Regions from separate parts of the Paracoccus marcusii genome, predicted to be linked through region 1. Evidence: riboswitches for the same ligand, from Rfam matches in the RefSeq annotation. Region 1 holds a riboswitch; the other holds the start of a gene.
What was found. Region 1 has a riboswitch for thiamine pyrophosphate ahead of PRL19_RS03970 (thiamine ABC transporter substrate-binding protein). Riboswitches for the same ligand answer to the same signal wherever they lie in the genome.
Positions count from the first base shown of each region.

Region 1 (3,400 bases):
CCACCGTGGTGAAGCGGATCTGGTTCGCGGTGGTCTGGCGATGGATGAAGGTCTGGTTCAGCGGCGCGGCCATCATGCGCTCGGCATGGGTGGTCGTCGTCTCGATGAAATAGCCCAGGACGTTGTTGTGCTTGATCTTCAGGCTGCCGACCCCGGCCAGGGCCGCGTAATCGGCCTGCATCCCGGCGATGACGCCGCGCCCCTCGTCGCGCAGGCGCCGGGTCTGGTCCAGATCGGCGTCATGCCCCTCGGCCACGAAGCCGCCATCCCGCGCCAGCAGAGGCGGCTCTGCCACAAGTGCATCATCCAGCAGGTCAACCAGCGTCTCATGCCCGACCAGATCGCCCGCCGCATCGCGCAGCACGGGCGGCGCATCACCGGGCAGCCGCGCCGCGATGGCCGCGCCCTGCGTCAGCCCTGCACGGATCGCGGCCAGATCGCGCGGACCGCCCCGGTCCAGCGCCAGCCGCGACAGCGCCCGGTCCATGTCCGGCACCCGCGCCAGCGCGCCGCGCAGATCCGAAAGCAACCGCGCATCCCCCGCCAGCGCCGCCACCGCGTCATGGCGCGCCGCGATCAGGCCCAGATCGCGCGACGGTGCGCTGATCCGTCGCTCCAGCAGCCGCGCGCCCGGCGCGGTCACCGTGCGGTCGATGGCCGCCAGCAGCGATCCGTCGCGCCCGCCCGACAGGGCCTGGGTCAGTTCCAGATTGCGCCGGGTCGCGGCGTCGATCTGCATCGCGCCGCCCGCGCGTTCGCGCACCGGCGGGCGCAGCAGCGGCAGGCGGCCCTTCTGCGTCATGTCCAGATAATCGACGATGGCCCCCATCGCGGCCAGCTCCGCCCGGGTGAAGCTGCCGAAGCCGTCCAGCGTCTCGACGCCATAGAGCGCGCAGAGCCGCCGCGTGCCCGCATTGCTGTCGAAGGCGCTGGCATGCAGGTCGGTCATCACCGCGCCCGCGTCACCGATCAGCTCTTCCAGCCCGGTGTCGCAGGCCAGGACCTCGCGCGGGGCCAGCCGCGCCAGTTCGGGGGCCAGACGCGGCAGGGGGCAATCCATCACCGAAAACGCGCCGGTCGAGATATCGACCCAGGCCACCGCGCCCTCCTCGCGGACCACCACGAAGGCCGCCAGATAGTTGTGCCGCCGCGCCTCCAACAGCGATTCCTCGGTCAGGGTGCCCGGCGTCACCAGCCGCACCACGTCGCGCGCCACGACCGATTTCGAGCCGCGCTTCTTGGCCTCGGCGGGGTCCTCCATCTGTTCGGCGATGGCCACGCGGAAACCCTTGCGGATCAGCGTCAGCAGATAGCCCTCGGCCGCGTGGACCGGCACGCCGCACATCGGGATCGGCTTGCCCAGATGGGTGCCGCGTTTCGTCAGCGCGATGTCCAGCGCGGCGGCGGCGGCGACCGCGTCGTCGAAGAACATCTCATAGAAATCGCCCATGCGATAGAACAGCAGCGCGCCGGGATTGGCCTCCCGGATCGCAAGATACTGCGCCATCATCGGCGTGGGCTGATCAGACATGTCCTTGGTCATGGGCGGTTTCTATCCGCTTGCGCGGGCGCGCGAAACCTCTACATTCGGGATCACCTCGGGGTGCCCCATGCGGGCTGAGACGCGACAGCGGACCCGTAGAACCTGATCCGGCTCACACCGGCGGAGGGAAGGTGCGCACCCCCTTCTTTTCGATCACCCGACAAGAGAGGCTGCCGATGAAATCCGTCCTGATCCCCGCTTTGCTGCTGGCCGGCCCCGCTTTGGCCCAGGATCGCGTCCTGACCGTCTATGCCGGCGACAGCGTCACCAGCGAATGGGGCCCCGGCCCCGCCATCGAAGAGGGGTTCGAGGCGATCTGCGACTGCGACCTGCAATTCGTGACCGGCGACGTGCTGCCGCGCATCCTGATGGAGGGGGCGGGCACCCAAGCCGACATCGTCTTCGGCCTGAACACCGACATGACCGCGCGTGCCCGCGCATCGGGTCTGTTCGCGCCGCATGGGCAGGACACGTCCGACCTGTCGCTGCCCATCGCGTGGGAGGACGACATCTTCCTCCCCTACAACTGGGGCGAGACGGCCTTCGTCTATGACGCGACCCGGCTGGAGAACCCGCCCGCCAGCTTTGCCGAGCTGCTGGAGGCCGAGGACATCAGCATCGTCATCCAGGACCCGCGCAGTTCGGTGTCGGGTCTGGCGATGCTGCTGTGGGTCAAGTCGGTCTATGGCGATCAGGCGGGCGAGGCCTGGGCAAAGCTCGCCCCCAAGGTGCTGACCGTCACCCGCGGCTGGTCCGAATCCTATGGCCTGTTCACCGACGGAGAGGCGGACATGGTCCTGTCCTACACCACCTCGCCCGCCTATCACATCGCCGCCGAGGAGGACGACACCAAGCGCGCCGCGATCTTCCCCGAGGGGCATTACTTCATGGCCGAACTGGTGGCCCAGGTCGCGGGCACCGATCAGCCGGAACTGGCGCAAGCCTTCATGGACTGGGTGCTGACCCCCAATTTCCAGGCGACGATCCCGCTGGCCAACTGGTCCCTGCCCGCGAAACTGCCCCAGGCCGACTGGCCGCAGGTGATGCGCGACCTGCCCCGCCCCGACAAGACCCTGTTCCTGTCCGAGGACGAGGCAGAGGCCCTGCGCGCCCCCGCCCTGGACGAATGGCAGCGGGCTTTCCGCTGAGCATCGGCCACGCCATCGCGGGCGCGCTGGCAGCGCTGATCCTGGGCACGCTGGCGGCGGTGGCCTGGGTCGCGGGCGGGCTGTCGGGCCTGACCGAATGGGACCTGCGCGCCGTCTGGTTCACCCTTTGGCAGGCCGCGCTGTCCGCCACCCTGTCGGCCGCGCTGGCCGTGCCGGTGGCGCGCGCGCTGGCGCGGCGGCGGTTCCGGGGGCGCGGGCTGCTGGTCACGCTGCTGGGCGCGCCCTTCATCCTGCCGGTGATCGTGGCGGTCCTGGGTCTGATCGCGATTTTCGGGCGCAACGGCGCGCTGAACGGCGCGCTGGAGGCCCTGGGCCTGCCCGCCATCGGCATCTATGGCTGGCAGGGGGTGATCCTGGCGCATGTGTTCTTCAACCTGCCGTTGTCGGTGCGGCTGATCCTGCAGGGCTGGCAGGCGATTCCCGCCGAACGCTTCCGGCTGGCCGCATCCCTGGATTTCGCGCCCCGCGACATCGCCCGCCATCTGGAACGCCCGATGCTGCGCGGCGTGCTGCCCGGCGTCTGGCTGGCGGTGTTCCTGGTCTGCCTGACATCGTTCACGGTGGCGCTGGCCCTGGGCGGAGGGCCGCGGGCCACGACGGTGGAACTGGCCATCTATCAGGCCTTCCGCTTCGATTTCGACCTGGGCCGGGCGGCGGCCTTGGGGATGGTTCAGATCGCGATCTGCAT
Region 1 is NZ_CP117466.1:807,367-810,766, forward strand. Features, by position in the region: gene mutS (DNA mismatch repair protein MutS) at 1-1,531, opposite strand, end outside; TPP riboswitch at 1,590-1,689, shown strand; gene PRL19_RS03970 (thiamine ABC transporter substrate-binding protein) at 1,720-2,691, shown strand; gene PRL19_RS03975 (ABC transporter permease family protein) at 2,670-3,400, shown strand, end outside.

Region 2 (3,400 bases), 1.1 Mb from region 1:
GGATGCGCTTTCGATCTGGGTCGCGCCCAGCATGAACAGGCCGCCCGCGCGGGGCACGATGTACAGCGGATGACGCGGATGCAGCAGGCGAACCGGCCGTTTCAGGGCGATGTCGGGCGCGTGCAGAACGACCATCTCGCCGCGCACGCCGCGGAGGTCGGGCAGGGCGGCCGACAGTCCGCGGGCATCGATCACCTGGCCTGAGACGTCGCCGGGCTCGGCGGTCGCGCATTCGATGCCGATGCCGCGCGCGGCCAGCCACGCGGCCAGGTCCGCCAAGGCACGTCGGGGGTCCAGATGCGCCTCGGTCGGAAAGATCAGGCCGGGCCGGGGTGGCAGGTCTGGTTCCAGATCGGCGCTGTCGCAGGGGTGATGCGCCGTGGCGCGGCGTGCATAGCGCGCCAGTTCCGCCCGGTCGCGGTCCAGCGCCAGGACCAGCGTGCCGCGCCGCGTGACGGGCGTAACGACTGACCAAGCATCGGCGGCCTCTGCGCCAAGGCGGGTGATCACGGGGTCGGCGGTCACGCCCTCGCATTGCGGGGCCAGCATGCCGCCGGCCCACCATGAGCAGCCGTGTGGGCCAGGCGCGCCGTTGCGGTCCAGGATGCGCGGTGTCAGCCCGCGCTGCACCAGCACATGGGCCGCGAACAGCCCGGCCACGCCCGCGCCGATGATGGTGACGTCAGCCATGCGACCAGACCGCATGGAAATGATGCACCGGCCCGTGCCCCGACCCCACGCACAGATCGTCCGCCGCCGCGATCGCGCGTTGCAGATAGCGGTGTGCGACCCCGACCGCCTGCTCCAGCGGCAGGGCGTGTGCCAGGCCTGCGGCGATGGCCGCCGACAGCGTGCAGCCGGTGCCATGCGTGTTGCGGGTGGACAGGCGTCGGGCGCTGAAGGGCGTCGCCCCCTGCGCGGTCACCAGAAGGTCGGTGCAGATCGCGCCGTCGCCATGCCCACCCTTCATCAGCACGGCCCCCGCGCCCATGGCACGCAGCGCGGCGCCCTGTTCGGCCATCTGGGCCGGGGTGGTGGCCGGGGCACAACCCAGCAGGCAGGCGGCCTCGGGCAGGTTCGGGGTCAGCAGCGTTGCGCATGACAGCAGGGCACGCAGCGCGTCGATGGCATCGGGCGGCAACAGGCGGTCGCCCGATTTCGCCACCATCACCGGGTCCAGCACGATGGGCAGGCCGCAGCCGTCCAGGCCGCCGGCCACCGTGGCGATGGCCTGGGCCCCGCCCAGCATGCCCAGCTTGACCGCCCGGACGTCCAGATCGTCCAGAACGGCACGCATCTGCCCCGCGATCATCGCGGGGCTGGCGGGTTCGACCAAGGCCACGGTGCGGGTGTTCTGCGCCGTCAGCGCGGTCACCACGCTGGCGCCATAGCAGCCAAGGGCCGAAAAGGTCTTCAGATCCGCCTGAATGCCGGCGCCGCCGCCCGAATCGGACCCGGCGATGGTCAGGGCAATGGGTGCTGTCACGTCGTCCCCCGTAATGTGGCGGGTCGTGACCGGGCAAAGGGGTGGGGACACAGGGCGGGCCGATGGCCGCGCGGATATCTGCACCGTTCCCTCCGCCGGTATGACCCGGATCAGGTTCGATGGGTTGGCTGTCGCCTCTCAGCCCCTGTGACGGGACACCCCAACGGTTTGCCCCCCAAGGCTAGGCGCGGCGGACGCGGGGCGCAAGGGGGGCTTTTCGCGCCCGCGCGATTGTCGCAGGATGGCGGGGCAGCGGACGGGGGACAGATGGACAGGCGCGGGCTGGAGATGACGGTGCTGATGTCGCCGGACATGGCGAATTTCAGCGGCAAGGTGCATGGAGGCGCGCTTTTGGCCTGTCTGGACCGGGTGGCCTATGCCTGCGCGTCGCGCTGGTCGGGAGAATATGCAGTGACCCTGTCCGTCGACCAGGTGACCTTCAAGGAGGCCATCCACGTGGGAGAGCTGGTGACCTTTCGCGCGCGGGTGAACCATACCGGCCGCACCTCGATGGAGGTCGGCATCCGGGTCGAGGCCGAGAACATCCGCCGCGGTACCCGCAGGCATACCAATTCCTGCTATTTCACCATGGTCGCGGTCGACGAACGCGGCCATCCTGTGCCGGTCCCCAAGCCCGAGCTTGAGGACGATATCGACCGCCAGCGCTGGCGGTCGGCCGAGGTCAGGCGCACCATGCGGCGCGAGATCGCGGCCCGCCAGGAGGCCGCGTCGAACACCCCCTGATTGGGCGTGGACTTTGCGATCCAAACCGCGTAGGGAACCGCCTTTGGCCCTGCTAGTCCGGGGCGGCGGGTGCAGGGTGGGCCGGTCGCAGCGACGATAGGTGCCGCTCATCGGGTCGCTCACGGCCCCCGCATTTTGGCGAATCACATGACTGAACTGAATTTCCCCGCGCCGCTTCAGGCGGCGTTGGCCGACAAGGGCTATGAGACGTTGACTGCCGTGCAGTCGGCGGTGCTGGCGCCCGAGGCCGCGGGTCGCGACGTGCTGGTCTCGGCCCAGACCGGGTCGGGAAAGACCGTGGCCTTTGGCCTGGCAATGGGCGCGGACCTTCTGGACGGCGACCGCATCATCGCGGGCGAGCTGCCGCTGGCCCTGGCCATCGCGCCCACGCGCGAACTGGCGCTGCAGGTCGCACGCGAGCTGGAATGGCTTTATGCCGGGACCGGCGCGCAGATCGCGACCTGCGTCGGCGGTATGGACTATCGCAACGAAAAGCGCGCCCTGCAGCGCGGCGCGCAGATCGTGGTCGGCACGCCCGGCCGCCTGCGCGACCATATCGACCGCGGCAGCCTGGACCTGTCGGACCTGCGCGCGGCCGTCCTGGACGAGGCCGACGAGATGCTGGACCTGGGCTTCCGCGAGGACCTGGAGTTCATCCTGGGCGCCGCCCCGGTCGAGCGCCGCACGCTGATGTTCTCGGCCACGGTGCCGTCGGCGATCGAGAAGCTGGCCCGCGATTTCCAGCGCGACGCCCTGCGCATCGCCGCCATGGGCGAGGCGCGCCAGCATGGCGACATCGCCTATCGCGCCTATACCGTGACCGCCCGCGACCGCGAGCCCGCGATCTTCAACCTGCTGCGCATCCACGAGGCGCAGACCGCCATCGTCTTCTGCAAGACGCGGGCCAACGTGAACCACCTGCTGGCGCGCATGTCGAACCGGGGCTTCAAATGCGTGGCCCTGTCGGGCGAGCTGTCCCAGCAGGAGCGGACCCACGCCCTGCAGGCGCTGCGTGACGGGCGCGCCCGCGTCTGCATCGCCACCGACGTGGCCGCGCGTGGCATCGACCTGCCGGGGCTGGAGCTGGTGATCCACGCGGACCTGCCGACCAACCCCGACACGATGCTGCACCGGTCGGGCCGCACCGGGCGCGCGGGCTCCAAGGGCGTG
Region 2 is NZ_CP117466.1:2,894,904-2,898,303, reverse strand. Features, by position in the region: gene PRL19_RS14330 (FAD-dependent oxidoreductase) at 1-690, opposite strand, end outside; gene thiD (bifunctional hydroxymethylpyrimidine kinase/phosphomethylpyrimidine kinase) at 683-1,486, opposite strand; TPP riboswitch at 1,557-1,659, opposite strand; gene PRL19_RS14320 (acyl-CoA thioesterase) at 1,754-2,230, shown strand; gene PRL19_RS14315 (DEAD/DEAH box helicase) at 2,378-3,400, shown strand, end outside.
Region 2: linked by a shared signal. The riboswitch ahead of thiD (bifunctional hydroxymethylpyrimidine kinase/phosphomethylpyrimidine kinase) and the one ahead of PRL19_RS03970 (thiamine ABC transporter substrate-binding protein) in region 1 are both predicted to bind thiamine pyrophosphate.